DNA from 4 places in the Sinorhizobium sojae CCBAU 05684 genome. Region 1 is predicted to be linked to each of the others. Evidence: predicted binding sites of a transcription regulator. Region 1 holds the regulator's gene; each other region holds the start of a gene.
What was found. The regulator PhoB, encoded in region 1, activates phosphate uptake and scavenging genes when phosphate is short. The targets are predictions, from matches to a motif close to TGTCATNNANCTGTCAT.
Positions count from the first base shown of each region.

Region 1 (7,598 bases):
CTGCAAAGGGCATTTCCATCGAGGGCTTGAACGCCAAGGGCGCGTCCGAACTAATTTCCAAGGAAGCCCCGGCCAACCTGCGCCGCTATGTGATCGCGGATCCGTCGGTCATCGGCGACACAGTGTCTTTCGATCTCCTCGCCTCGGGCCGTATCGACGGGTACTACAAGGACCGCGTGACGATGGAAAGCGCGCAGCTCGACCGGAACGTCTCCCCGGAGCAGCTGATGCTCGCCGACGAGCTGAGGCAGGCCGGGATTCTCACTACAAAATTCAACTGGGATTTCTTCACAGCGCCTGACGCGTCCGACACCCGTCCCGAAGCGTCCGGTCTGGGCGTAGCCATTCTCGGCTCGGCTTACATGATGCTGATCGTGCTGGTCCTGTCGCTGCCGCTCGGCGTGGCTGCCTCGATATATCTCGAAGAGTTCGCACCGCAGAATCGCTTTACCGATCTCATCGAGGTCAATATTGCGAACCTTGCCGCCGTCCCCTCGATCGTCTTCGGTATCCTCGGTCTGGCGGTGTTCATCAACTTCGTCGGGCTGCCTCAATCGGCTCCGATCGTCGGCGGTCTCGTGCTCACTCTGATGACTCTTCCGACGATCATCATTGCCACGCGCGCTGCGCTGAAGGCAGTGCCGCCCTCGATCCGTGACGCCGCACTCGGCGTCGGTGCATCGAAGATGCAGTCCGTGTTTCACCACGTTCTGCCGCTCGCCATGCCGGGAATCCTGACCGGTACGATCATCGGTCTTGCCCAGGCCCTCGGCGAAACGGCACCGCTGCTGCTGATCGGCATGGTCGCCTTCGTTCGCGAATATCCCGCAGCGCCGCCGGAAGGCTTTTTCGACCCGGCTTCCGCCTTGCCGGTTCAGGTCTATAACTGGACGCAGCGCGGCGACCCTGCCTTCGTGGAGCGTGCTTCGGGTGCAATCATCGTGCTGCTGGTGTTCCTGGTCGCAATGAACTTGATTGCAATCATACTTCGCCGCCGCTTCGAGCGTCGCTGGTAGAAAGGAGCGCTATGATGAACAATATGTCCGCTATGACTACGACGATGAAGACGAAGGCTGCCACCATGAACCCATCGAAGATTTCCGCCCGCGGTGTGCAGGTCTATTATGGCGACAAACACGCCATTAAGGACGTCGACATCGAGATACATCCCCGCTCCGTAACCGCCTTCATCGGCCCGTCCGGTTGCGGCAAGTCGACCTTCCTGCGGTGCATCAATCGGATGAACGACACGATCAGCAGTTGCCGGGTCGAGGGCCATATCGCAATTGACGGCGAAGATATCTACGATCCGAAGGTGGATCCGGTGCAGTTGCGCGCCAAGGTCGGCATGGTCTTCCAGAAGCCGAACCCCTTCCCGAAGTCGATCTACGAAAACGTCGCCTACGGTCCACGCATACACGGCCTGGCCTCCAGGAAGTCGGACCTCGATGACATTGTCGCCTCCGCCCTTCAGAAAGCCGGCCTTTGGAACGAAGTGAAGGATCGCCTGGACGCTCCGGGTACCGGCCTCTCCGGCGGCCAGCAGCAGCGCCTTTGCATTGCTCGCGCCGTCGCCGTCAGCCCGGAAGTCATCCTCATGGATGAACCCTGCTCGGCACTTGATCCGATCGCCACCGCCAAGGTCGAGGAACTGATCCACGAGCTTCGCGAGAACTTCACCATCGTTATTGTAACCCACTCGATGCAGCAGGCGGCACGCGTGTCGCAGCGTACGGCGATGTTCCACCTTGGCAATCTGGTTGAAGTGGACGACACCGATAAGATCTTCACCAATCCGGACGACCAACGCACGCAGGACTACATCATGGGCCGGTTCGGCTAAGCGGAACCGCTCGCATACGCCCGCTAACCTGTTGGAACCGATCGAGCGCGTTCCCGAGGAATAGAAGATGACTCATCCACACATCATGTCCGCCTTCGACGAAGAGTTGAAGTATCTCACGCGCCGTATCTCCGAGATGGGTGGGCTGGCCGAGCAAATGGTGGCCGACTCCGTGCGGGCACTGGTCAATTCCGACTTGGCGCTCGCCCAGAAGGTCATTTCGGACGATGCCATGCTCGACGAGGCCGAACGCCAGATCGGCGAGAAGGCGATCGTCACCATAGCCAAGCGCCAGCCCATGGCCGCGGACCTGCGCGAAATCATGGGCTCCATCCGCATTGCGGCCGACCTGGAGCGCGTCGGCGATCTTGGCAAGAACACGGCGAAGCGCGTGATCGCGGTAGCCGGCTCTGGAATTCCGCGCAAGCTCGCGCGGGGCCTTGAGCATCTGGCCGAACTCGCTCTGGTCCAGCTCAAGGAAGTACTTGACGTCTTTGCTTCCCGCTCGCCGGAGAAGGCAAACAGCATCCGCCAGCGGGACGAAGAGATCGATGCGATCTACACGTCGCTTTTCCGGGAATTGCTCACCTATATGATGGAGGACCCGCGCAACATCACACCTTGCACGCATCTTCTTTTCTGCGCCAAGAACATCGAGCGGATCGGCGACCATGCGACCAATATTGCCGAGACGATCTACTATATGGCGACTGGTGCCCAGCCGCAGGGCGAGCGGCCGAAGGACGATACGACAGCGACAATGGGGTCGGTGACAGACTGAAGCGGAGAAGGAGAGGGGGGCGCCTTTCAACTGATGGATTGAGGCAAGGAGTTGTAGCTTAGATGTTGCCGAAGATAGCTGTTGTTGAAGACGAGGAAGCATTGAGCGTATTGCTGCGCTACAACCTCGAAGCCGAAGGCTTCGAGGTCGATACGATCCTTCGCGGCGACGAGGCTGAAATCCGCCTGCAGGAACGGCTGCCCGACCTCTTGATCCTCGATTGGATGTTGCCAGGCGTCTCCGGCATCGAGCTTTGCCGCAGGCTCCGACAAAGGCCGGAAACGGAGCGTTTGCCGATCATCATGCTGACGGCGCGCGGCGAGGAGAGCGAGCGCGTGCGGGGGCTCGCAACCGGCGCCGACGACTATGTCGTCAAACCATTTTCGACGCCGGAACTGATGGCGCGGGTCAAGGCGATGCTCAGGCGCGCCAAACCGGAGGTCCTGTCGACGGTGCTTCGCTGCGGCGACATCGAACTCGATCGCGAGACGCATCGCGTCCATCGCCGCAGCCGCGAGGTCCGGCTCGGACCGACGGAGTTCCGGCTGCTTGAGTTCCTCATGTCTTCGCCGGGACGGGTGTTCTCCCGCTCACAACTGCTAGACGGCGTCTGGGGCCATGACATCTACGTCGACGAGCGCACGGTCGACGTCCATGTCGGCCGCCTGCGCAAGGCGCTGAACTTTTCAAACATGCCCGACGTGATCAGGACGGTGCGCGGCGCCGGTTATTCGCTCGAAGGGTAGGCTCCAATTCAATGCGAGTTGCCAAGAAAAAAGGGCCCGTGGGGCCCTTTCAGCGTTGCTTCGTGATCGAGATTTTTCGAGATCGAACGTCAGCGGATGCGCCGGCGTTCCGCCGAAGGCTGGTAGGCAAGCCGCGCATGATAGCTGCAATAGGGCGAGGATTCCGGCGAGTCGTTGCCGCAGAAGTGAAACTCCTCCTTCAGCGGATCACCGATCGGCCACTTGCACGTCCGCTCGGTGAGCTGCGTCAGCTCCAAGCGGCGCGACATCGGCACGACGATATTCGCTGCGAGTTCGAATTCCTGTTCGGCCACCAGGTCGACGGCGACCTCTTCTTTGAGGACCGTCGCACCGGAAGGGCGGGCGACAGTGCGGGTGACGGCGCGAGCGGCGTAGTTCGGTGCACGCGGCGCCGAGGTCGTCCGCTTGGGACGCGCGGGCGTGGTGGTCCCTCCCGCCTTTGCGCGGCCCGGCAGGCTCAACCGGTGTACCTTGCCGATGACGGCATTGCGGCTGACGCCGCCCAATTGCGCCGCAATCTGGCTGGCGCTCAGGCCCTCGGACCACAGCTTCTTCAGTTTCTCGACCCGCTCGTCCGTCCAGTTCATATCTGCACTCCCCGTTCTCGGCGTTGGGATGGCAGAATCCATCACCGTCCCCCCAGAAAAAACCTGGAGTTACAACGCGATAACCATTTTGGTGACTAGGTCCGCCGCATGCGTCTAGTAATTAAATCTTAACCTACCGGCAGGGTGACTCCGTGGCAAGAGTCGCTGGAATCGCGCCGAATCGATTTCGCAGTTTTCCCCAACTTGCTGTCTCATAGTTGCATTTTTGCAAGCCCCGTGACGCGAATTTTTCGCACTACGGAATCTGCTCTCCCCGAGCGGCCGCAGGCCTTGGTTTTGTTGACATTGCGCTGCGAAATAGGAATAGTGCCAGCGCCGCCGAAAGGCGGCATTTTGATTTTTTTCAGGCAGACAATCGAACAGTCCGATAGTGATGCCGAGGAAGGAGAAGCCCAAATGGCCGCAACAACGCCGCTCTACGACACCTATTTGCGCGCGCCGTTGCGTTTCGAGCGAGGTGAGGGCGTCTGGCTGGTCGCCGAAGACGGGACGCGCTATCTCGATTTCGCCGCCGGAGTCGCCGTCAACTCGCTCGGCCATGCCCATCCGCATCTCGTCGAGGCGCTGAAGGCCCAGGCGGAGAAACTCTGGCACGTTTCCAATCTCTATGACGTTCCGGGGCAGGAAAGCCTTGCGCGGCGGCTGACGGCGGTCACCTTCGCCGACCGGGTGTTCTTCACCAATTCGGGCGCCGAGGCGCTAGAGTGTGCGATCAAGACGGCGCGCCGCTACCATTTCGCCAAGGGTCATCCGGAGCGGTTCCATATCATCACGTTCGAGGGGGCCTTCCACGGCCGCACCATCGCTACGATCGCCGCCGGCGGTCAGCAGAAATACATCGAAGGCTTCGGACCGAAGGCGCCCGGCTTCTATCAGGTGCCGTTCGGGGACATCGCCGCCGTCAAGAGCGCGATCAACGACGAGACCGCGGCGATCCTGGTCGAGCCTATCCAGGGCGAGGGTGGGGTGCGTCTGGCGTCAAAGGAGTTCCTGCAGGAGCTGCGTGCCCTCTGCGACGAATTCGGCCTCATGTTGATCCTGGATGAAGTGCAGTGCGGTGTGGGCCGCACCGGCAAGCTCTTCGCCTATGAGTGGGCAGGCATCCGGCCCGACATCATGGCCGTCGCCAAGGGGATTGGCGGCGGCTTTCCGCTCGGCGCATGCCTGGCGACGGAGGCGGCCGCCGCAGGCATGTTGGCCGGCACGCACGGCTCGACCTATGGCGGCAATCCGCTGGCGATGGCCGTCGGCAACGCGGTGCTCGACGTGGTCCTTGCCGAGGGCTTCCTCGACAATGTGCGCGACGTCGCACTCGTCTTCCGCCAAGGGCTCGCTTCGCTCAAGGATCGCTTCCCCGACGTTATCGAAGAGGTCCGCGGCGACGGCCTGATGCTCGGCATCAAGGCGAAAGTGCCCTCCACCGACCTTCTGAAGGCGATCCGGGCCGAAAGGTTGCTCGCGGTTCCGGCCGGCGAAAACGTACTGCGCCTCTTGCCTCCGCTGATCGTCACGGCGGCTGAGGCAAGGGAGGGGCTCGCGCGGGTCGAGCGCGCCGCCGAGGCAGTGAGGGCCGCAGGCGGCACAGCCGCCGCTTGAGGCTGCGACGAGCCGCTCCGGCGGGCGCCGGGGCCACATGACTAGGGAATTACGACAGGAAATACAGACACATGACCGCCACCAGACATTTTCTCGATCTTTCGGCCATGACGTCCGCCGATCTCAGGATCATCATTGACGATGCCCGCATGCGCAAGTCGGCGACCAAGGCCGGAACGGCCGACAAGCCGCTCGCCGGCAAGATGCTGGCGATGATCTTCGAGAAGCCGTCGACCCGTACGCGCGTCTCCTTCGACGTCGGGATGCGCCAGCTCGGCGGCGAGACGCTGTTTCTTTCGGGCACGGAAATGCAACTGGGCCGGGCCGAAACCATCGGCGACACGGCGAAGGTTCTCTCGCGCTACGTCGATGCGATCATGATTCGCACGACCGACCATCGCCGGCTCCTTGAAATGGCCGAGCACGCGACCGTGCCGGTCATCAATGGCCTGACTGACGACACGCATCCCTGTCAGATAATGGCCGACATCATGACCTTCGAGGAGCACCGCGGGCCGGTCACAGGCAAGACGATTGCCTGGACGGGCGACGGCAACAACGTGCTGCATTCGCTCATCGAAGGTACGGCGCGCTTCGGCTACCGGATGAACATGGCGGTTCCGTTCGGCTCCGAGCCGCAGGACAAGTTCCTCAACTGGGCTCGGAACAACGGCGGAGAGGTCCTGCTTTGCCACGAGCCGGAACAGGCCATTGCCGGTGCCGATTGCGTCGTCACCGACACCTGGATCTCAATGAATCAGGAGCACCGCGCCCGCGGCCACAATGTCTTCCAGCCCTATCAGGTCAACGAGGCGTTGATGAAGCATGCGGCACCCGACGCGCTGTTCATGCATTGCCTGCCTGCACATCGCGGCGAGGAGGTCACGGATGAGGTGATCGACGGCCCGCAATCGGTCGTCTTCGACGAGGCGGAAAATCGGCTGCATGCGCAAAAATCGATCCTCGCCTGGTGCCTTGGCGCTGTTTGACGGCGTCTCGGGCCAGTTGAGATGAAGAGGACGGCGGAGGCTTGAATCCGGCTCGGTCCGACACAATCTAGACGATATGGAGGGCGGCTCCGGCATGAGTGCCGCGCGCGCAGCCCAGGGGGCCAGGGTCCAGACGGTCGAGGCTGCGTTTGCAGAGGCACCGGCGAAGGGCTGCGACCTCTGGACAAATCCGTTCACAGCGGGATCAAATGGGATAACGGGCAGGTTGCACGGGGGCGGTCGATGCCCTCGTGGCGACCGGCGACTGCGAGACAAGGAGCAAGCAATGACAGAGATAGCACCGGGGCTGGGCGAGTTCGATTTCGCCGGTGACGATCATGTCGTGCCTTTTCATGTCGAGGGTCTCGACGTCCGCGGCCGCGCCGTTCAACTCGGTCCGATGCTCGACACTATCCTCGAGCGGCACAACTATCCGCTTCCGGTTGCACGGCTCCTTGCCGAAACGGTAGTGCTGACGGTTTTGCTCGGCACCTCGCTGAAATTCGAAGGCAAGCTCATCGTGCAGACGCAGAGTGATGGGCCGGTCGACCTCGTCGTTGCCGATTTTTCGACTCCCGACCGAGTCCGTGCCTATGCGCGCTTCGATGAGGAGGCGCTCGCCGCCGCCGAGAAGGGCGGCCGCACACAGCCGCACGAGCTGCTAGGCAAGGGCATTCTTGCCTTCACCATCGATCAGGGCGCCCATACGCAGCGCTATCAGGGAATCGTCGCCCTCGATGGTGCGACGCTCGAGGAGATCGCCGACGTCTATTTTCGCCAGTCGGAGCAGATCCCGACGAAGGTGCGCCTGGGCGTTGCCGAACTTCTAGACCGGGACGAAAACGGCAGGCCGCGGCACCGCTGGCGCGCCGGCGGCGTGGTGGCGCAATTCCTGCCCGAAGCTCCAGAGCGGATGCGCCAACCGGACCTGCACGGCGGCGATGGCGACGATGGCAGCAACGGCATCTTCGAGGAGGATGATCTCTGGACGGAAGCCAAGGTAATGGTCGAAAC
Region 1 is NZ_CP023067.1:122,614-130,211, forward strand. It holds gene pstA (phosphate ABC transporter permease PstA) at 1-1,016, shown strand, start outside; gene pstB (phosphate ABC transporter ATP-binding protein PstB) at 1,061-1,843, shown strand; gene phoU (phosphate signaling complex protein PhoU) at 1,911-2,624, shown strand; gene phoB (phosphate regulon transcriptional regulator PhoB) at 2,687-3,370, shown strand; gene SJ05684_RS00610 (GcrA family cell cycle regulator) at 3,460-3,978, opposite strand; gene SJ05684_RS00615 (aspartate aminotransferase family protein) at 4,396-5,595, shown strand; gene argF (ornithine carbamoyltransferase) at 5,667-6,584, shown strand; gene SJ05684_RS00625 (Hsp33 family molecular chaperone) at 6,871-7,598, shown strand, end outside.

Region 2 (7,598 bases), on a different replicon from region 1:
TTCTCCTTCGCAACCAAGGCAAAGAATGGTCCAAGCTGCTGAAGCGCCATTTCCGGCACGACAAAGGACTCGATCTCCGCGGCGAATTCATCGAAGGCCGCAATCAACTCGGCCTCGCTGCGGCCGGGCGCAAGTGCGAAGGGCGCCTTCAACGTGCCGTGGAAGCCGTAGCGGCGCGGTTCGGCAGTCAGGGCAAGCTGCTGCTCGGGAGTGAAAACAGAGCCTTCCGGCCACGCCAAGGCACCGCCGGTGAAGGCGTCCCGCCCGAGCCAATGGGCTGCCGTCAGCGACAGCCGGTCATCGGCCGGCGGCGCGAAGTAGATTGCGTAACGCACGGGCTTCACTTTCCGTATCTATTTGTCGCCGGCCTGCGGCAATGGGCTGTTCGCGGGTTGAGATGCGCAGCTACCCGATTTGCGTGACAACATCATGATACCGATGCGCAAATAGAACCTATCAGTGAACCTTGCCTCCCACCAGCCGCGAGCGGCACGCGTTGGAGATGCTGTCGAAGACGAAGACAACCATCAAGATCAAAAGCACCATATAGGCGACATTTTCCCAATCCGAATTGGTGCGCATCGCTTCCCAGAGCTTGAGCCCGATACCCCCGGCGCCGACGGCGCCGATGATCGTGGCCGAACGCGTATTCGACTCCCAAAAATAGAGCGCCTGACTCGCAAATACAGGCAGTACCTGTGGCAAGACGCCGAAACGCTGCACCGCGACCGGTGCTGCGCCGACCGATTTGACGCCTTCGCGCTGCTTGTCGTCGATATTTTCCAGGGATTCGGAATAGAGCTTGCCGAGCGTGCCCGTGTCGGTGAAGAAGATGGCCGAGATGCCGGCGAGCGGACCGGGGCCGAAGGCGCGGGTAAAAAAGAGCGCCCAGATGAACATGTCCACCGATCGCAGGAAGTCGAACAGCCGCTTGACGGCCTGGTTGGCGAAAAGGCTTGGCGTGATATTCCGCGCCGCCAGGAAGCAGAGCGGAAAGGCGACCAGCGACGCGAAGAGCGTGCCGACGAAGGCCATGACGATCGTCTGCAGGAGCTTGGTCCAGACGTCGAGATGCTGCCACTCGGCATTGTAGAGAATGTTGTTCCAGGCAAGCGAGAGATTGGAGCGTGCAGGATCGATCCGCTCCGCGGAAAGCAAGAGCGCAAACACCTCGCCATAGGACTTCCCAAAGAAGGGCGAGTTGGTGTCGAACAGGAAGTTCGCCCAGCCGAAGAAACGGTTGCGGATCGAGATCTCGTCGCCTTCGACTTCGGCCCAGCCGGTCGGGCCGAAAGAGAGCGTGATTTTTTCGCCCGGTCGCTTCTGCGTCGCCCAGCCGGGCAGGGGGCCTTGCGGTATCACCAGGCCGTCGCCGTCGACCCGCATGGCGAAGGTCTCGCCGGCACGGGTTGCTATAACCAGCTTGTCCGTGACTTCGATGTGCGTCGAGTGGTCATAGGTGACGACGGCACGCGTGACGACCTCCTCGGCGCGGGTCGCGGCCAAATCCGACTCTTCGGCGGAGCTCCGGTCTCCCCCGCGTGGCGCGGCCGGTGCCATGAAATCGAAAGAAGAACTCGCCTTCGGCTTCGGCGTCGCAGCCGCCGCCGGTGTCTCGCCCATGCGCGTGACGGTTTTAGTATCGAGCGCAACCCAGTCGGGGTTTGGATTGGGACCGAGCGGCGAGTTGCGCGGGTAGGAAACGCGCATCGTTCCGTCGCGGGCAATTTCGATCTCGGGGCGAACCTCATAGGATACCCAGTCGGCGAGATAGGTCCCGGCGATACCCCAGTTGCCGTTCGAAAGCACGTGGCCGATAGAGAAGAACCACCAGCAGAAAATCATGTAGAGAAAGACGCCGCCGACCACAGCCGCGAGCCTCAACCGCTCTATCGCGGAGGATTGCAGCAGGTGCGGGTGACGGGCCGCTATGGCTTCCATTTCGCGCACGCTGGGTATGGTCGAGGCAATCATGGCGCGCTCCTATTGGGCAAGTTGAAAGGCCTGGTCGCCGACGAGGCGGCGGCGAAGCCAGGCGGAAAACTGATCGACGGCGCAGATCGCCGTGAAGAGCAGGATGACGATCGCCAGTGTCTTTGCCGGATGGTTCTGGCTGATCGAGAGGCGCAGCAGCTCTCCAATGCCACCGCCGCCGACCGCGCCGATGATCGTCGAGGCGCGGACATTGATCTCGAGGCGCAACAAAAAATAGCTCATGAAATTCGGCAGAACCTGCGGCACGATGCCGAACCAGACGCGCTCGATCCAGTTGCCGCCGGCGGCGCGCAGGCCTTCTTCCGCCTTCATGTCCGCATTCTCGACGACCTCGAAAAACAGCTTCCCGAGTGCTCCGACCGTATGGATCGAAACCGCGGCGATGGCGGGGATCGGGCCGAGCGAAAGGATTGCCAGGAAAAATCCGGCGATCACCACCTCGGGAAATGCGCGCACCACTTCCATCACACGGCGCACGGAACCGCGGATCCACGGATTGGGCATCAGGTTCCGCGCCGCGAGAAAGCACAGAATGAAGCCGAAGAAGGCACCGATCACAGTCGAGAAGATGGCGATGTTCACGGTCTCCAGCATCTTGTGCACGTATTCGGGGATGTAGATGCTCTCGGTGAGATAAAGCCGGCCGTCCGGGTAATCATACTTGAAGCTGCCGTCGTCATGAGGCGACGGCAGGTCGAACATGGCGCGTACAATCTCCGTCCCGTCGTGTGGCATGAGGTCGCCGACGAAATCGAAGAGATGCGGCAGGCGGTCGAAAAACTTGCCGGCATTGGAATCGTTGGCGAACCAGAGCGAGGCAGAGAGCGTCACCGCAAGCGCCGACAGGCCCAGCCAGGTGTAGAGACGCCGGCGGGCGTTGAGCTCTTGCCAGTGACGTTCGATCAGGTTGCCGTTCTCGCTCAAATGCCGGGAAAGCACGGAATTGGCCATGGGATTTCCGGCAGCGCCGGCCTCTGCAACGGGCCCGAGAGGCCCTGACAGTCAAAGGCCGGCCGCTGAGGCGGCCGGCCGGCACGATGGGAATAGCGGTCAGCCGCCGATCGTCGCCTTACGGGCTTCGATGATCGGCTTGTAGAAATCGCTGTCGACTTCGACATAGCCGGTGAAATCGCCGCCCTGGATGGCGGAGAAGCAGGCGGCGTCGGTCTTCGGCAGATCCATCATGAATTGCTTGAACTTCGCCTTCACGTCGTCGTTCAGCGAGGTGCGAATAACGATCGGGCCGTTCGGGATCAGCGGCGACTTCCAGAGTTCGACGAGATCGTTCATGTCGAGGATGCCCTTCTCGACCATCTTGTGCAGATTGCCGGAAGTGTAGCCGTCCTTGAATTCGCCGACGCCCGAACCCCAGGTCGTGCCGGCGTCGAAGTTGCCTTTGACCACTTCGAGCACGAGGTTCTCATGGCCGCCGCCAAAGCCGGTCTCGCCAAAGAATTCCTTGACCGGCGCGCCGATCGCTTCCGGCAGGGTGACGAGCGGAACAAGGTAGCCTGAGGTGGAATCCGCATCAGCGAAGCCGAGCTTCTTGCCCCTCAGGTCGTCGAGCTTGGTGATGCCGGAATCCTTGCGTGCGACCATAATCGAATGGTAGCCGGTCGAGCCGTCGATCTGGACCGTCGTCAGGATCGGCTCGACGGCGTCGGCCTTGGCGAGGTAGATCTTCGCATAGCCGGAGGCGCCGAGTTCGGCATAGTCGAGTGTGCCGCCGAGCAGGCCCTGGATGACGCCGTCGTAATCGGCCGCCGGGAAGAGCGAGACCTTTTCGACGCCGATCGCGGCCGGGAGCTTCTCGACGAGGCACTGGAAGTTGCGCAGGCGATCGGCTTCGTTTTCACCGCCGAGGATGCCGATGCGGAATTCCTTGAGGTCCTCGGCATGGGCCTGCCCGACGAGGGCAAAAAGCGCGACGGCGCTGAGAACAGCTTTCTTCAACATATGGTTCATCTCCCGTTTTCCGGCCGTACCGGATCAGTCTCGGTTGCTAAGAGGTGCCCTTGACGCGGGCGCTCGATCCTGGCGGTTTCAGATGCCGGCCAGTGCCAGCGGCTTCACGCCGGCCGATGCGGTTTCTTCCCGGGCCGCGGCCGCGGGAATGTTGATGCTGGTCGAGGTCATCGATTCCTCGATCTTCGTGTCGGCGCCGTAGATCTCGGCGACCGCTGCGGCCGTCAGCTCCTTCGGCTGGCCATCGAAGACCACGCGGCCATGCGCCATGCCGATGATGCGCTCGCAATAGTTCCGCGCCGTGTCGAGCGTGTGCAGATTGGTGATGACGGTAATGCCGTCCCGCTCGTTGATGTCGCGCAGCGCGTCCATGACGATCTTGGCATTGAGCGGGTCGAGCGAAGCGATCGGCTCGTCGGCGAGAACCACCTTGGGCTGCTGCATCAGCGCACGGGCAATCGCCACGCGCTGCTGCTGCCCGCCGGAAAGGGTGCCGGCCTGCTGCAGCGCCGTCTGTTCGATGCCCAGCCGCTCGAGCGCGCCGATCGCCATGATGCGTTCCTCGCGGCTGAACAGGTTGAGAATGCTCGATACCGTCGAGCGGTGATTGAGCCGGCCGAGCAGCACGTTGGTCAGCACGTCGAGGCGCGGCACAAGGTTGAACTGCTGGAAGATCATCGCGCAATCGCGCTGCCATTGCCGCAGCGCCGCCCCTTTCAGCGAGGACACCTCGCGCCCCCCGAACTCGATCGAGCCAGAGGACGGGTCGACAAGACGGTTGATCATGCGCAAGAGCGTCGACTTGCCCGCACCCGAGCGGCCGATGATGCCGACCATCTGTCCTGGAGGGATGTTGAAACTTACCGAACTGACGGCAGTCTTCTTGCCAAACCGGCGAGTGACATCCTTCAACTGAAACATGGGGCGCAGGTCCTCTCTTGCAGGGAGACCGATATCGGTATGTCCCCTGCCATAGCTGCGCTTCGTGAAGGTCAAATGTCAGTTTGTTGTAGGTTCTGTTAAAGTACGGGGAATCCGCCGTCTGGATGCGCAAGTTCGGCTGTCCATCGATGATGGAGGATTGGCGTCCGATCGCCAGTCTTGCCAGACTCCGGCGGAACAGCGGATCAGCGCGCTGCCGACCCACAGACAGATTTCACGGGAAGCGGAATTCCAAGCGATCGACTCACCTTGGCCCGAAAACCGCCGAGGGCTTCACATGCAGGTGAATTCACCTGACTACAAAAGCTTTTACAGCGTCGGGCGGCCTTCAAGACGCCCGACGCTGCAAGTCTTTGAGTCTGCGCATCGCGCCTTCGGGAATGCGGGTCCGATTTCGGGCCGATGCTTTAACGCTTCAAAGCCCGGTCGAACACGCGTGAGAGCCGTTCGGCAAAGGCACGCGGGTTCTCCGGCTTGTCGCCGTCGAGGACGCGTGCCTGATCGAAGAGCAGGTTCACCGCGTCTTCGCGGAAGGTCTGGTCTTCCGACGGGCTGGCGGCGAGTGCCGCGATCAGGGCGTGGCCGGGATTGATTTCGAGAATGGGCTTTGCCGCATCGTCGATACGACCGGCTCCCTGCAGCATCTTCTGCAACTGGCGGTCGGGGCCGTGCTCCGGTGCCACAAGGCAGACGGCGCTTTCCGTCAAACGGTCGGAGGTCCTGACATCCGAGACAGCCTCGCCGAGGGTAGTCTTGGCAAAGGCCACGAAGTCGGTCACCGACGGGTTTGCTTCGGGCGAGGCCGCGGCTGCATCGTTCTCCCTGGCAACGGCTGCGAGGTCGGCTGCGCCCTGAGTTATCGACTTGAAGGGCTTACCTTCGAAGTCGGGCGCCGTCGTTACCCAGAAACTGTCGACGGGATCGGTCAGGAGCAGCACCTCGATCCCACGAGCGCGGAAGCCCTCGAGTTGCGGCGAGGCTTGCAGTTGCGCAAGGTTCTCCCCGGTCAGGTAGTAGATTGCCGCCTGGCCGTCCTTCATGTCCTTGACATATTCGCTCAAGGCGCGCGTTTTGTCCTCGGCAGCGGTCGTGCGGAAGCGGGAAAGCGCCAGCAGTTGGGCCCTCCGCTCGAAGTCCTCGTAGATGCCTTCCTTGATGACGCTGCCGAAGTTTTCCCAAAGCTTGGCGAAGGCGTCCGGGTCGCTGTCGATGAGCTTTTCGATGCTCGTCAGCACCCGGTTCGTCAGGCCCTTGCGGATATTGGCGAGAAGAGGGCTCTCCTGGATCATTTCGCGCGAGACATTGAGCGGCAGGTCGGCCGTGTCGACCAGTCCCCGCACGAAGCGCAGGTAGCGCGGCAGCAAGTCCGCTTCGTCGGTGATGAACACGCGCTTGACGTAAAGCTTCATGCGGCCCTTGCGGTCGGGGTCGAAGAGGTCGAAGGGCTTTGAGCCCGGCACGAAAGCAAGCGCCGTATATTCGTGGCGGCCCTCTGCGCGGAAGTGCACGGTCAGCGCAGGCTCGTCATATTGCCCCGCGACGCCGCGGTAGAAGTCCGTATAATCTTCCTTGGAAATCTCGCTCTTCTGCTTGGTCCAGAGCGCCGTGCCATCGGCGACCTGCGCCGGCTCGGCTCCGGGCTTTTCCACGATAGAAATCGGCACCGGCACATGGCCGGATTGATCCTTGACGATGCGTTCCACCGTCCAGCGCAAGGTGTAGGTCTTGGCATCATCCTTCAGGTGCAGGGTTATCCGCGTGCCGCGGGCCGGCGCATCGGCAAGGTCGACGGCGGAAACCGTATAGCTGCCCTTGCCCTCCGAAGCCCAGTGCCAGGCTTTGTCCGAACCTGCGCGGCGGGAGACGACGTCGACATTGTCGGCGACCATGAAGGCGGAATAGAAGCCGACGCCGAACTGGCCGATCAGCTGTGCGCCATCCTTGCTCTGGGCGGCTTCGACACGCTCCATGAAGGCGCGTGTGCCGGAGCGGGCAATGGTGCCGAGGGACTCGACGAGTTCATCGCGGGTCATGCCGATGCCGTTGTCCTCGACGATGAGCCGGGCGTGCTCCTCGTCAAGCGTCAATACGATGCGCGGGGTCGGATCGCTGCCGAGGAGGTCGGGTGCGACGATCGCCTCGTAGCGAAGCTTCTCGCAGGCGTCCGCCGCGTTCGAAATCAGTTCGCGGAGAAAGACATTCTTGTCGGAGTAGACGGAATGCACCATCAGGTGCAGCAGTTTCGCCACGTCGGCTTCAAATACGTGCTTCTCTACGGACATTTCGACTTCACTCATCGCGTTGCGGACCTCTTGAAATCGCGTTTAAAGTTGCGAGGGGCGACATCCATTCAGGGTGGCTGATCCCGCTCCGTCGTTTGCGGCCCCAATTGGCAAGCCGCAGCAAGAATTTCAAGGGGCGTGCGAGGGGGACCGCCGGCTCAGATATTCCCCATGCAGAGATACTTCATCTCAAGATAGTCTTCGAGCCCGTGGCGGGAGCCTTCGCGGCCGATGCCGGACTGCTTGATGCCACCGAAGGGAGCGGCTTCGGAGGACATGCGCCCGGTATTGATGCCGACCATGCCGTATTCCAGCGCCTCGGCCACATGCCAGACGCGCTTCAGGTTCTCCGCGTAGAAATAGGCGGCGAGGCCATAGATCGTGTCGTTCGCCTCGGCCACCACCTGCTCGGCG
Region 2 is NZ_CP023068.1:1,135,096-1,142,693, reverse strand. It holds gene SJ05684_RS22925 (DUF1045 domain-containing protein) at 1-335, opposite strand, end outside; gene phnE (phosphonate ABC transporter, permease protein PhnE) at 457-1,974, opposite strand; gene phnE (phosphonate ABC transporter, permease protein PhnE) at 1,984-2,946, opposite strand; gene phnD (phosphonate ABC transporter substrate-binding protein) at 3,046-3,951, opposite strand; gene phnC (phosphonate ABC transporter ATP-binding protein) at 4,039-4,881, opposite strand; gene htpG (molecular chaperone HtpG) at 5,310-7,199, opposite strand; gene SJ05684_RS22895 (NAD-dependent succinate-semialdehyde dehydrogenase) at 7,343-7,598, opposite strand, start outside.
Region 2: a site for PhoB is predicted at 4,946-4,962, ahead of phnC (phosphonate ABC transporter ATP-binding protein). Genes of this name have one in related genera too.

Region 3 (7,598 bases), 1.6 Mb from region 1:
TGAGCATCCATTTTCGGTGCGACGAAACCAGGCGCGCCATGCGCGGGAAGAGGTCATTCACGGCAATCAGCACGCGAGCACTGGATTGCAGTACCTCGCGATACTGCAGATTCTGCAGCAATGCGTCCGCCGTTAAGGCAGGCACGCTATCGTTGCCTACGTCCCTTCCTGCGATCCGTTGCATCTACTGCGTGTGCCCCTTCACGTGTCGACTGCCCCTGTGATCCAAGTCTCGATGCAACCAGCATGCGAGAAATATTCTAACGTCCAAATGCATCATTTGTTTCCAGACTAAAGTCCGATAGGTGTGCTGCCAAAAGTCCTACGGCTCGCTGAATCTGTCCTTTTGTCATTGTACAAGCACCGGTTGTTGGCAACTGACGCCGGTGACGCGGATATCGGCCTCTCCAACGCGCACGCCCGTAAGGAGGAGCAGATTGTAAAGCAGATCGTCGATGGGGGCCGCGGCGGCACTGAGCGTCTCGGCCAGCGCCTCCCGCACCAGTGTCGGGCTTCCAAGCGAGACAGGGCCCACTTGTATCCGGGTGTCGAGATCGCCGAGCAGCGTCTGCATGGTAGAGGAGAGAATATCCTTCGTGGAGACGCTTTTGACCGTGCGTGAAGCGACCTCGTTGGGGCTGAAGGTGAGGCGGGAAGGCTGCAGATTCTCGGCCGTGATATGGGCGAGGGCATCGATCTTGAGAAGAGCGGTGTCGACGATCCGCGCCGAAGCAACGCGGGGCTCGGCCGAAAAGCTTGCCAGTATGTCCGGGTTAACTTCTCCAAGCGCGAATTCCGCTACGCCCGGCACGGCGTCGACGGCGACGGAGGCATTTTCCGGCGACCCGCCGAGGCAATGTATGTCTGCGAGTTTCGCCTCCGCGTGGGCAAGTTCCACATAAAGCGGGACCTGGAGCATGACGCCGGAGAGGGCTGCAAGACCCTCGATATTGGCCCTGACCGCCACTCGGGTCTGGGCAGTGCGCACCGCAGCGCCGGGTGCCGCGAGCCGGTGGCTGGGCGTTTCCATCGGCGGCTCGCCGATGGAAAGATTGATCTTCGCCGAGGCGATGCCCGGGAGGCCGGCGGTTGCGTCAAATGCGATCTGGTGCTCGCCATTGGTGACGGCCGCGGCGGCGGAGACCAACTGCAGGGCGCTGACGCGCATGGTCCAATCCGAACCGGCGTCGACACGCAGGCTCTTCTTCGGATCGATATTCAGGATATTTGCGAGCGTGATCGTCCGCTTGTCCCCCGCCGTCGCGACCTCGATGCTTTTCAGCGCCGAAGCGGCGGTGCCGCCGAGACCGGAGAGGAGCCGCAGTGAGCCGATGAGCTGCGGCATCGTCAGATTGGCGGTCAGCACGTCTTCATAGGAGCCTGCCGTCAGATTGAGGCGAGTGGCGACGAGCTTAAGAAGCGGCTGAATGTCGATGTCCGCGTCCAGCAGCGCTTCGTAGTCCATCGCCTTTAACGAAATACTCGTTCCGAGCATCTGTCCGAGCACGGCGTTCAGCAGGCCGCCATTGAGGCTTGCAAGGCGCGAGCCCACCGAAAACGCAGCGAACTTGGAGTGTGCGGCGGTGCCCACCACCCCAAGTTCCGGCGGCTTGCTGAACAGGGCCGCCAGATAAAGGTTTCCCTTCTTTTCGATCGTCACCTGGACGGCGTCCGCCGGTGTGGCGTTCCTGATGAAGCGTTGACCGGCCTCGACCGCGGGGTCGGGAACATAGCGGCCACGCTCGAGCGTTGCGACGCCCTTGGCCGCAGCTTCGGCGGTCCAGGGCAGGCGCTCGCCATCCACTGTCATCAGGCCATCGGGTGTCGATACGGCAAAGGCAAGCCCGTTGCTCCTGAAATGGTCCAGGACTGCTTCTTCGGCTGAAGCGATGTCGGCGGCGGCCACGATCGCCGCGAGATCCGCGACGGTCTGCATCTCGCGCCTTTGCAGGGTGAGATAGCCGTAGTCGATCCCAAGGCCCATGGACATGATCACGAGCGGCATGACCAATGCGGCCGAGATGCCGACATTGCCGCTCCTGGATCTGAGAAGGCCTTCACCGGGGCGCGTGGTTGGAGCCATGTCAGATCCCTCCGACGCGGATCGTCGCATAACGCTCGATCGTCGCATCCGGCAAGGCGAAGGTGAAAAGCCCCCAAATGGGGAGATCGCTGGCGTCGTATGTGACCGTGACGGTGAACTGGTTGGTATTGTTGGCGTCGTCTTCGACGCTGACATTCATTCGCGACGTCTTGATGAAGGTCTGATTCATCGTCGAGGATTGGATATAATCTGTCGCCAATTGCTTCCGCTCGGCCTGGGATAGGCCGGCAATCGCCGAGCGTGCAGCATCGGCAGCAATTTGCTGGATGGAGTGCGCGGCGCTGAGATAGATGCCGTAGGCGATCAATGTCAGCACGCACATGAAAAAGAGCGGCGCGACAATCGCGAACTCAATTGCTGCGGCTGCGCGGCGGTCGACAAGCAAGCTCTTGAGAACGGACATGACGGTAGCTCCGAGCGTTCATCATTGCTGGCATTTCAGAATTCCTGCATCTCTAGGGTGCGCCGCATTCGTTAATTTTCCTGCACTGTTTCAACCTATCGCGGTGGTTTTGGAGCAGGCCGGTACGACTACGCCTATTGGTTGCGGCGGCGGAGGCGTTACTTCACCGATGCGGGTCCGCCAAGCACACAGGAAGAGTTGCACAGGAAACCGGTGGAGGGGTGCCGTTCAGTCGTGCCACAGCGGCCTTCGCCGAAAGGACGCACAACGCCGTCAGTGACCTTGACGGGTGGGGCTGTGATGAGGGGCGCGGAGGTTCGCCTCTTATCGAGGGTTACGATCCCGCGCCGAACAGTTCGGCATGCGAGTCGAAGAAGCGTTCGGTGCCGTAGCGCTTGCCGAACATCATGTCGTGCTGAAGGAAACGGTAGTCCCGCAGCCATCGCGGCACCTTCCGCTGGCGTTGCCAGTCTGCGACGTCGGTGCCGTCCTCACGGAGCAGCATGTAGCGGTCGACGACGCGGAACCGCTCGTGCACTTCGCCGAGAAAACCGGTGTAGTAGGGGTGCTCATAGCCCGCCTGCTTCAGGATCGTGTAGGAAAGGAAGGCGGGGCTGATGGCGCCGACGTCCTTCTGCGCTCCGGTCTTGTTCGACCAGACGACAAGCGGCGTTTCGTGGCCGGCCCTCATCTCGTCCTTCGATCCCTTGCGCTCCGCGGTCACATTCTTCATGTAGCCCGTGCTGGTATAGACCGTATGCAGCGGCGGGAGGTGGTCGCCGAAGAGGACGATAATCGTCTCCCGGTCCCGCTTTTCCGCCCACTCCATCAGCATCTTGAGGCTGTCGTCGGCCTCCTTGATGCCCTGCGCATAGGTGGCGAGCACCTGACGGTCCTTCTCCGGCAGATTGCCTTCGACCTCGATCGTGTTCTTCACGTAACGGTTCGGTTCATAGGGGCCGTGGCCTTGCAGCGTCACTGCGAAGAAGAAGAAGGGATCCTGCATGGCGTCCGCCTGGCGGATAATCTCCTTCGTGAGCGCCTCGTCCGAGGCAAACATGCCGCGCTTCTTCATGGTCGGCATGTTGTCCTGGTCGCGGAAGGTGTCGAAGCCGAAGGCCTTGTAGACCGCCGTGCGGTTCCAGAACCAGCCCTGGAAGGGATGGATGGCACGCGCGGCGTAGCCCTCGCCGCGGAAGAAGGTTGCCAGCGACGGGATCGGATTGCGGATATATTGCTGATAGGGGATGCTGCCATAGGGCAGGAATGCGTTGGAGAAGCCGGTCAGCGCTTCGAATTCGACATTGGCGGTCATTCCGCCGAATTCAGGTGAGAAGACGGTGCCCCCCTGCAACGCGCGGACCGTCGGCATCGGATCGGGCTTCAGCGTCACATTCGGCAAAAGGGTCGGATCCCAGAAGGATTCGCTCATCAGTACGATCACGTCCGGCTTGCTGCGATGCGTCGTGCCGGCGGGAAGCGGTTTGACGGGAATCTTGTCGATCGCCTCGGCCATGTAACCGGCCGGCGCACTAACATTGGCCATCGGCAGATTGATCATGAAGGCGAGCGCAAAGCCGTTGTGCCGATAGTTCTCGCTTTGGTCCCACATGATGGGGACCACGCGCAGCCGATCGCGGATCCACGAGAACTGCGTGTAGTCCATGACGTTCCAGAAGGCGATGAGCAGCGGTAACGCAAAGGCCAGCCGGGCCAGGCGTTCGCGCCGCGTCAAGCGCGGGAAGTTGCGCCAGGCATATCGCAAGAGCAGGCCGGTCACGACCATTGCGGCGAGCAGACCAACCACGCAGCCGACCGCGGTCCATGGCCGGTCCTTTACGAGTACCGGCATCAGTTCCATGATCTGCCGGCCGAAGAGAAAGTCGGTCGGGTAGAGCGGATCGGAGAGGAAGACCTGCTTCTGCTGGCTGATGAAGGCCGGGAGTACCGCAAGGGGGGCGACCACCAGCGTGGCCTTATGCTCACGGCCGAAGATGGCGTCGAGCCCAAGCAGGACGAGAAAGAAAACCGCGACCGTCACCCAGGCGGGGCGCGCCGAATCCGCGAAAAAGTCGATCGTGTCGGAGATGGAGTGGCGACCGACGGCTTCGATCGCGAAGACGAGCGTTATCGCCAGGAATAGCGAGAGCAACGCGCTGCGCAGGCCAGCCAGGGTCCGGGCGTGCCGAGCGGCGAAACTCGGCCGCTCGGCGTAGATTTCGGAATCCGTCCCGGTGATGGATTTCATCGTGGCCACAGCCTCTCAAGCTTCACAAAAGTTTCACGTTACTGTCATACTGCCGTCATCTTGAACGGGCGATGAATGGCCGAACCGGTGGAGAGGCTACTGTGTTCCGGTGACTGGAAAGACGGGTGTTGGTGCCTAACGCGCGGATAAAGCTGAATTATTCAGATTATTCCGCGTCTGACCGCGATTGCGTGCGTTCTTTTGTCGCCGGATACGATAGAACGGGGTGTCCACCGGACTCATTTTCTGACGAAACATCGACAGGCCAGCCATGACCACACAGAATGCCGCACCTTCGACGCTACGCATCGCCGTGGCCCAGCTCAACCCGACCGTTGGCGATGTTGCCGGCAATCTCGCCAAGGCACGCGAGGCGCGCGCGGACGCGGCGCGCCAAGGTGCCGACCTTCTGCTGCTGACGGAGCTCTTCGTTTCCGGTTATCCGCCGGAAGACCTGGTCCTGAAGCCGGCATTCCTCAAAGCCTGCGAGCGGGCGGTCGAGACGCTCGCCGAGGAGACCGCTGACGGCGGCCCGGGCGTCATCGTCGGTTTTCCGCGCCAGGCAGCCGGGCGCCGGCACAATTCGGTGGCGGTGCTGGATACCGGCAAGATCATCGCCGTTCGCGACAAGGTGGATCTGCCGAACTACGGCGAATTCGACGAGAAGCGCGTGTTCGACGCCGGCGAAATGCCGGGGCCGGTCAATTTCCGCGGCATACGCATCGGCATCCCGATCTGCGAGGATATCTGGGGCGAGCTCGGCGTTTGCGAGACGCTCGCGGAGAGCGGCGCGGAGATTCTGCTTTCACCGAACGGCTCACCTTATTATCGCGGCAAGGTGGACGTGCGTCATCAGGTCGTGCTGAAGCAGGTAATCGAGACCGGGCTGCCGATGATCTACGCCAACCAGTTCGGCGGCCAGGACGAACTCGTCTTCGACGGTGCGAGCTTCGCCTTTAATGCCGACCGATCGCTCGCCTTCCAGATGAGCCAGTTCGAAGAGGCGGTTTCGATTTCGGAATGGATGAGGGGCTCGGACGGCTGGGTCTCGGCCAACGGGCACCAGTCGCGCCTTCCGGAAAGCGAGGAGACGGATTATCGCGCCTGCATGCTGGGGTTTCGCGACTACGTCAACAAGAACGGCTTCAAGAATGTCGTGCTTGGCCTTTCGGGTGGCATCGATTCGGCGATGTGCGCGGCCCTCGCGGTCGATGCGCTCGGCGAGGAGCGCGTGCGCACCGTCATGCTGCCCTATCGTTATACGTCGGAGGCCTCGCTGACGGATGCCGAAGCCTGCGCCAAGGCGCTCGGCTGCCGCTACGATGTCGTCGCGATCGAAGAGCCGGTCGAGGGTTTTCTCGACGCGCTCTCGGATATGTTCGAGGGCACGGAGCCCGGCATTACCGAGGAGAACCTGCAGAGCCGCACGCGCGGGACGATACTGATGGCGATCTCCAACAAGTTCGGTTCGATGGTGGTGACGACCGGCAACAAGTCGGAAATATCGGTCGGCTACGCCACGCTCTATGGCGACATGAACGGCGGGTTCAATCCGATCAAGGATCTCTACAAGATGCAGGTCTATGCGCTGGCACGCTGGCGCAACGGCACGGTACCGCCCGGCGCGCTCGGCCCTTCCGGCGAAGTCATTCCGCAGAACATCATCGACAAGGCGCCTTCCGCCGAGCTTCGGCCGAACCAGACCGACCAGGACTCGCTGCCGCCCTATCCGGTGCTTGACGACATCCTCGAATGCCTGGTGGAAAAGGAGATGAGCACCGAGGAAATCGTCGCCCGCGGCCACGAGGAGGCGATCGTCCATCGCGTCGAGCACCTGCTCTACATCGCGGAATACAAGCGCCGGCAGTCTGCGCCCGGCGTGAAGATCACCAAGAAGAATTTCGGCCGCGACCGGCGCTATCCCATCACCAATCGCTTCCGCGACAGGGGATAGTTCATGCGTAGTTCGGTGGAGATCTTCGACATCGCGACAGCTGAGACCCGCGTGGTCTGGCAGACGGAACGGCTGGTCGAAGCGCCGAACTGGTCGCCAGACGGGCGCTTCCTGGTCGTCAACGGCCATGGACGGCTCCATCGCATAGGGCTCGACGGGGCGCCCGATCCTGTCGAGATCGATACGGGCATTGCCCGCCAGTGCAATAACGACCACGGCATTTCGCCGGACGGAACGACGCTCGCCATCAGCGACAAGACCGAATTCGGCAAGTCGGCGATCTATCTCCTGCCGATCGAGGGCGGCACGCCGCGGCTCGTGACGCCGAAGCTTCCCTCCTATTGGCACGGTTGGTCGCCCGATGGTCGGACGCTGACCTATTGCGGTATTCGTGACCAGGTTTTCGACATCTATACGATTTCGGTCGAGGGCGGCGAGGAGCGCCGATTGACGTGGGGCGAAGGCCGCAACGACGGGCCGGATTGGTCGCCCGACGGTAAGTGGATCTATTTCAACTCCAGCCGTACGGGCCGCATGCAGATCTGGCGGATCCGGCCAGACGGCAGCGATGTCCAGCGTATCACCGACAGCCCCTATGGCGATTGGTTTCCGCATCCGTCACCCAATGGCAGGCACCTCTTGGTGCTCTCCTATGATGGCGAGGTTTTCGACCACCCGCGCGATCTCCACGTGCGGCTGCGGCTGATGGATCCGGAAGGCGGCGATGCACACGTCCTGTTCCAGCTCTTCGGCGGGCAGGGAACCATGAACGTCCCGAATTGGTCGCCGTCGGGCGATGCCTTCGCCTTCGTCCGCTATCGGCCCGAACGGTAGTGGCATGCCTTGCCTTTCGCAGGCGCCTGTGTCCATATGCGCCCCGTCAGGTGCC
Region 3 is NZ_CP023067.1:1,703,050-1,710,647, reverse strand. It holds gene SJ05684_RS08385 (hypothetical protein) at 1-184, opposite strand, end outside; gene SJ05684_RS08380 (pilus assembly protein TadG-related protein) at 350-2,083, opposite strand; gene SJ05684_RS08375 (TadE/TadG family type IV pilus assembly protein) at 2,085-2,507, opposite strand; gene SJ05684_RS08370 (LTA synthase family protein) at 2,842-4,755, opposite strand; gene SJ05684_RS08365 (NAD+ synthase) at 5,027-6,709, shown strand; gene SJ05684_RS08360 (TolB family protein) at 6,713-7,543, shown strand; cobalamin riboswitch at 7,575-7,598, shown strand, end outside.
Region 3: a site for PhoB is predicted at 4,798-4,814, ahead of SJ05684_RS08370 (LTA synthase family protein). Genes of this name have one in related genera too.

Region 4 (7,598 bases), 630 kb from region 1:
CCTGCGTCAGCGGGGTTACAGCCGTGCGTCCTTTGGGACGCCGGCGTACACGGCAGTAGCCTAATTTGGTCTGGCATATTCTTTTCCCCCTCATGCCTGTGCTTGTCACAGGCATCCAGCAGCGCCTCGTCTGCGGCGCGGAAGAGTCTTTTCAGCCCAAGGACTTGGGCTGGCTGGATTCCTGTGACGAGCACAGGAATGAGAGGCGGAGGGAGCCTTGCCCCTGCCAACCGGCGAGGCATCAGTAGGCTGATGTCGTGTACTGTGGTTAGGACGTGAGAGGCGGTTGCGTCTGCCCTGCGGCCCGGGCCAAGGGCCGGCTGCACATTCGAGCCGCCCTATTCTCCGCCAGCGCCTGCCGCGCCCAATCCGCCCAGAGCTCCGCCGGCGGCAGCCAAAACCAGCCGCCGGCCTCGTCGCCCACCACTTCCGCCTTGCCGGCCGCGGCACAGGCCGCGGTCAGCAGACAGATCCACGCCGCCCGCCTTTCATGGTCGCGCTCGACCGTGAGCCTCTCGAGCATGCGCTCGTCGTTCCAGCCGATGAACTGCAGCAGCTCCGCGAACACTCCGCTCTCGATCGCATGATCGTACAACCAGTCGAACTTCTTGCGCTTCGCCGCCTTCGACAGGGCAAAGCGCTCGTCCCCGAGCAGAACACCGAGAAAGGCATTGGGAAAGGCTTCGATGATCGCCGCGCCGGGGATGACGGATTGGCCGATCGGTGTTGCGGCGGCGAGGTGGCTGACCTGTGCGGCCGTCTCGGCGGCGGCCTTTCTCAAGGCGCGGCCGTAGCCGTGGTGGCTGAGGCCCGGTTTGCAGCGCGTCTGGAAGGCGCCGCGGATGAAGAGGCGTTCGCAGAGGCGGGCGAGGTCGTCGGGAGCGTCCGGCGGCGTCAGCGGGCCGTCGATGGCGATCACTGAAAATGTCGTCGCGGGCGGGATCTTCTGCTGTCGGCGCTCCCAGTCCGTGTAGGTCCTCGCGGCGTCCACCTCGCCGGCTACGCTCCAGGCGATGCCGGTGGTCGGCCGCGATTGCGAAAAGCCGACGTCGATGCCGAGCAGTCTGTCGAAGCTCATACCTTGCCCTTCCTTGCCGGCATTACCGCGGCACACGCGCATGGGCCAGTAACCCGCCGTCGCGCCACTCGCATCACGCCCCCGCATTCTCCCGCAGCCACCGCTCCAGTGCCGCGATCACCGCCAGCCGCAGGCTCGCATGGCGGCCGAGGGCGCGGGCGAGCGGGCGGCCGTCGGGGGCGAAGCCCATTTCGTGCATCACGTCGTCCGGCGTGATCTTGCGTCGCGCCATGGTCGCCCTGATCTCCGCGATTGCCGCGGGAAGCAGATAGCGGCCGCTGGCGATCGGCGTCTCTCCCGGTCGCGCCCCCGCGGATCGGGAGCCGGCCGCGCTTTCGGGAAGGGCGCCGATCGCGCCAAGCCAGGCGAGAAAGGCGTCGCGTTCGGCCTCCGTCGCCTTCGCCCAGGAATTCTTCAGCTTTTCGAGCCGGCTTCGCTCGGGCTTGAGCCCGGCGAGGACGAGGGCCTTGCGCGGCGAGGGAATCCGGCCGGCGAGGAGCGCATCGTGGACGTCCGGAAACTCGGCCTTCAGCCGCCTGAGGTCGTCATCGCGCTTCTTCGCCATTCTCGCCTTCCGATCGGGATTTTGTGGCACGCCCTGTTCAGACGCGCGAAAGTCGCTGTAGCACTTTGAACGGTCGCATGTCTTTGTTCTTGCATGGGGGTTCTTGCATCGGGATCGACAAGGAGACATGTGGGGAGGTCCAAATTCTGCCCCTCAAGCTCTGCACAAGTCAGCCCTCCTAAAAGCATTTGCAGTCAGGTGGAATCACCTGCCGTCGCACAATGCGGCAAAAACAAAGTGAGAGCGGCGGCGCGAACGCATGTGAGCGCATCCCGCTCTCGCGCCGATGAGCCGCAATGGGCGCGGCCAAGAAGGAGACGATGGATGTCCAACGACGTGGAACATTATAGCGACCCGCAGGAAGCGATGATCGCCCAGTTCCTCATGAACAGTGACGGCGACGAACTGACGGATATTCTCGTTGCCGCACTCGAAGACGCCTTCCGTATCCTCGGCGAAGAATTCCAGACGATACATTGAGCGCCCGGAGCGGCGGGCATTTGAATAAAGCGGGGCGATTGTTGTAGAATAGGCTAAAAGCGACTTCTGGCGCATCGGTCCCCGGAACCGGTTTTCGGAAAGCTCGATGCGCAGATTCAAAGTATTTCAGCGACCTTTGCGCGTCTGAAAAGACGCGCGGCGCTGCAGACTCCAATCGGGAAGACGCCGATGTCTATGGTCAAATCAACCGCGGTCCTGGACTCCTCCGCCATCCACGACGTCGCCTATGACGTGCGCCATCGCACCTTGACGATCTGGCTACTCGGCAATCGCCGGCCCCTACCACTACCTCGATGTGCCGCAGCAGGTCTATGAGGAACTGGTGCATGCGGAGTCCGCCGGCCACTACTTCAACCAGCACATCCGCCACCATTACAAATGCATGCATTGAAGATAGCTGACCGGCGCCCTGTTCACGGAACTGTCGCCAAACCGTCGGAATAGTTTCATGCCGCTGTCAAGCCGCTGACATGCGGCGCGCCAAAGGTCCGCTCGCGAGAATCGATCGATCGCGAGATGGCACCGGAGGCAGAGTTTGTCGGCTGTTCGAGACAGGCTAACGCGGCGTTCTTTCCTCTTTTCGGCCGGCGCGGCGGGGCTTGCCGCTTCCTCCGGGCTTGCGACGCCCTTCTATGCCCGCGGCCATGGCCGGCCGGAATTCCTGCATGGGGTTCAATCCGGCGATGTCGATACGCGATCGGGGATGATCTGGACGCGGGTGGACCGGCCGGCGCTGGTCTCGATCGAATATTCGACGACCGAGAGCTTTGCCGATGCCGTCCGGCTTGCCGATGTCGACGCGACGCCGGCGAGCGATTGCGCGCTCAAATGCCGGCTAAACGATCTGCTGCCGGATCAGGACATCTTCTATCGCTTCACCGCGGCCGATCTTTATGACGGCAACCGCGTTTCCGAGCCGATCGTCGGCCGCTTCCGCACCGCGCCTCTCCGCCGCCGCTCGGTGCGCTTCGCCTGGTCGGGCGACACGGCCGGCCAGGGCTGGGGCATCGACGAGGTCGGCATGAAGACCTATTCGACGATCAGCATGCATGAGCCGGACTTCTTCATCCATTCCGGCGACACGATCTATGCGGACAATCCGATGCCGGACGAGATCAGGCTCCGCGACGGCGGCCTCTGGAAGAACCGGATCGTGACGCCCGAGAAGCGCGACGTCGCCCGCACGCTCGACGAATATCGCGGTCAGTGGAAATACAACCTGCTCGACGCGCATGTGCGCGGGCTGAACGCCGCCTGCCCGACCTTCTATCAGTGGGACGATCACGAGGTCTTGAACAACTGGTCGGCTTCGACAAACCTCAGCGACGATCCGCGTTATCCGGAGAAGGATATTGCCGTCTACGCATCGCGTGCGGCGCGCGCCTTCCATGAGATGACGCCGATCCGCAGCTTCCCGGCGCAGCCGGGGCGGATCTTCCGCAAGATCGCCTACGGGCCGCTGCTCGATGTCTTCTTCGTCGACCTGCGCTCCTATCGCGGCCCGAACCAGGGCGTAGGGGATGGCGGCCTCTTCGGCTGGCGGCAGGCCGATTGGCTGAAGCGGGAGCTTGCGGCGTCCAGCGCCACCTGGAAGGTGATCGCCTGCGACATGCCGATCGGCCTCGTCGTCTGGGACGATTATGCGCAGAAGCGCGGCTCGGATGCGATCGCCAATGGCGACAATGGCCGGCCCGGAGGCCGCGAGACGGAATTTGCCGATCTCCTGCGCTTCATCCGCAACCGGGCCATCGACAACATCGTCTGGCTGACGGCCGACGTGCACTATACGGCGGCGCATCACTACGACCCGTCGCGCGCGGCGTTCAAGGATTTCCTGCCCTTCTGGGAGTTCGTGTCGGGGCCGCTCCATTCCGGCACCTACGGGCCGAAGGAGCTCGACAGGACCTTCGGTCCCGAAGTCCGCTTCATCAAGGCCACGGGCGGCGGCATCGACAGCAACCTGCCGCCATCGGCAGGGCTGCAATTCTTCGGCCTCGTCGATATCAGCGGCCAGACGGGCGAGATGACCGTCAGGCTCATGGACCGGCAGGATCAGGAGCTCTGGTGGGTGACGCTCCAGCCGGCGGCCGTTGCATGACCCACGCCTTTGCGCAACCCTCATCTCACGCGCCGGCCCCCTTTCGCTCCTGCGAAAAAACCTGTATGAGCCCGGCAACTGAAAAAGCGGCGCCCGCCTTGTCGCGCGCCCAGAACTTCCGAGATTAAGGTATGAGCATTCGTAACATCGCGATCATCGCGCACGTCGACCATGGGAAGACCACGCTTGTCGACGAACTCCTGAAGCAGTCGGGCTCGTTCCGCGAGAACCAGCGCGTCGCCGAACGCGTGATGGATTCCAACGATCTCGAAAAGGAACGCGGCATCACCATTCTCGCCAAGGCGACCTCGGTCGAGTGGAAGGGGACGCGCATCAACATCGTCGACACCCCCGGCCACGCGGACTTCGGCGGCGAGGTCGAACGCATTCTGTCGATGGTGGACGGCGCGATCGTGCTGGTCGATGCCTCCGAGGGCCCGATGCCGCAGACCAAGTTCGTGGTTGGCAAGGCCTTGAAGGTCGGCCTGAAGCCGATCGTTGCGATCAACAAGATCGATCGGCCGGACGGCCGCCACGAGGAAGTCATCAACGAAGTCTTCGACCTCTTCGCCGCGCTGGATGCGACCGACGAGCAACTCGACTTCCCGATCCTCTACGGTTCGGGTCGGGACGGCTGGATGAACGTCAATCCCGAAGGTCCAAAGGACCAGGGCATGGCACCGCTGCTCGATCTGGTCCTGAACCATGTTCCCGAGCCGACGGTGGCGGAAGGACCGTTCCGCATGATCGGTACGATCCTCGAGGCCAATCCCTTCCTCGGTCGCATCATCACCGGCCGCGTCCACTCCGGTTCCGTCAAGCCGAACCAGGCCGTGAAGGTGCTCGGCCAGGATGGCAAGCTGCTGGAATCCGGCCGTATTTCCAAGATTCTCGCTTTCCGCGGCATCGAGCGTCAGCCGATCGAGGAGGCCCACGCCGGGGACATCGTCGCAATCGCCGGCCTCACCAAGGGCACCGTCGCCGACACCTTCTGCGATCCTTCCGTGGCCGAGGCACTGACGGCCCAGCCGATCGATCCGCCGACCGTCACCATGTCCTTCATCGTCAACGATTCGCCGCTTGCCGGCACCGAGGGCGACAAGGTGACGTCGCGCGTCATCCGCGACCGGCTGTTCAAGGAAGCGGAGGGCAACGTCGCCCTGAAGATCGAAGAGTCGTCGGAGAAGGACTCCTACTTCGTTTCCGGCCGCGGCGAATTGCAGCTTGCGGTGCTGATCGAGACGATGCGCCGCGAAGGCTTCGAGCTCGCCGTTTCCCGTCCGCGCGTCGTCATGCACAAGGACGAGAGCGGCCAATTGCTGGAGCCGGTCGAGGAAGTCGTCATCGACGTCGACGAGGAATATTCCGGCGTCGTCGTGCAGAAGATGTCGGAGCGCAAGGCCGAGATGGTGGAACTGCGCCCCTCCGGCGGCAACCGCGTCCGCCTTGTCTTCTTCGCGCCGACCCGCGGCCTCATCGGCTATCAGTCGGAACTCCTGACCGACACACGCGGCACGGCGATCATGAACCGCCTGTTCCACGACTACCAGCCCTACAAGGGCGAGATCGGCGGCCGCGTCAACGGCGTGCTGCTCGCCAACGAGCCGGGCGAGGCGGTCGCCTATGCGCTCTTCAACCTCGAAGATCGCGGCCCGATGGTGATCGAGCCGGGCGAGAAGGTCTATGAGGGCATGATCATCGGCATCCACACTCGCGACAACGACCTCGAAGTCAACGTCTTGAAGGGCAAGAAGCTCACCAACATGCGCGCCGCCGGCAAGGACGAGGCCGTGCGCCTCACGCCGCCGATCAAGATGACGCTGGAACGGGCGCTCTCCTGGATCCAGGACGACGAGCTGGTGGAAGTGACGCCGAAGTCGATCCGGCTCCGCAAGCTGCATCTCGACCCGCACGAGCGCAAGCGCTTCGAAAAGGCGCGCACCGCAGGGGCGGCGTAAGCCGGCTTAGGGAAAAGGGCGGCCCCTCATCCGGCTGCCGCCACCTTCTCCCCGCTCCTCGGGGAGAAGGCGTATGCCGCATGCTTCGAGCTCCCCTTTCCCAGGTTGGACGAGGAGAGAAGCAGCAGGTACGGCCTCGATAAGGGCAGGCGCTCGCCGCGAGTCCCTTCTCCCCGCCCGCGGGCAGCGGGATGAGGGGCCTTTCCGCTGGAAAAGCGACGTCATGGTGACTCGCAGCCGAAAGAATGCTAAAGCGCCTCGCAAATTCGGCCCCCGCGCCCATGAAGCGCATTGAGGCTCGCCAAATTTCAATTCGCGCATCGGGACTTGAACCGGAACAGCTTTCCGGCCCTTGGCTTTACGACAGGACATCACGAGCATGCCGGCCACGGAGATCTTGAACAGGAACATCGTCAAGACGCCTGAAGTCAGCGCCGTGCCGCGGACGGAGAAACCGTCGCTGATCGGCATCTCGCGCGAGGACATGGCGAAGGCGCTCGTCGACAAAGGCGTGCCGGAGCGACAGGTGAAGATGCGCGTGAGCCAGCTCTGGCACTGGCTCTATGTGCGCGGCGTCTCCGACTTCGACCACATGACGAATGTCTCCAAGGACATGCGCGAAATGCTGAAAGAGCATTTCACCATTGCGAGGCCGGAGATCGTCGAGGAGCAGGTGTCCAATGACGGCACGCGGAAATGGCTCCTGCGCTTTCCGCCGCGCGGCGCCGGCCGGCCGGTGGAGATCGAAACCGTCTATATCCCCGAGGAAGGCCGCGGCACGCTCTGCATTTCGAGCCAGGTCGGCTGCACACTCACCTGCTCCTTCTGTCACACCGGCACGCAGAAGCTGGTGCGCAACCTGACGGCCGAGGAAATCCTCTCGCAGCTTCTGCTTGCCCGCGACCGGCTCGGCGATTTTCCGGAGCGCGACACGCCGCAGGGCGCGATCGTGCCGGCCGAAGGCCGCAAGATCACCAACATCGTCATGATGGGCATGGGCGAGCCGCTTTATAACTTCGAGCACGTCAAGACGGCGCTCTTGATCGCCTCGGACGGCGACGGCCTGTCGCTGTCGAAGCGCCGCATCACGCTCTCGACCTCCGGCATCGTGCCGGAAATCTACCGCACCGGCGAGGAGATCGGCGTCATGCTGGCGATCTCGCTGCATGCCGTCAATGACGAGCTGCGCGACATGCTGGTGCCGATCAACAAGAAGTATCCGCTGAAGGCACTGATGGAGGCCTGCCGCGCCTATCCGGGGCTTTCCAATGCCCGCCGCATCACCTTCGAATATGTGATGCTGAAGGACGTCAACGACAGCCTGGAAGACGCCAAGGAACTGGTGAAGCTCTTGAGGGGTATTCCGGCGAAGATCAATCTCATTCCCTTCAACCCCTG
Region 4 is NZ_CP023067.1:3,169,077-3,176,674, forward strand. It holds gene SJ05684_RS15465 (DUF429 domain-containing protein) at 269-1,078, opposite strand; gene SJ05684_RS15470 (hypothetical protein) at 1,152-1,643, opposite strand; gene SJ05684_RS15475 (hypothetical protein) at 1,968-2,123, shown strand; gene SJ05684_RS30435 (KTSC domain-containing protein) at 2,467-2,535, shown strand; gene SJ05684_RS15485 (alkaline phosphatase D family protein) at 2,680-4,242, shown strand; gene typA (translational GTPase TypA) at 4,374-6,200, shown strand; gene rlmN (dual-specificity RNA methyltransferase RlmN) at 6,580-7,598, shown strand, end outside.
Region 4: a site for PhoB is predicted at 2,567-2,583, ahead of SJ05684_RS15485 (alkaline phosphatase D family protein). Genes of this name have one in related genera too.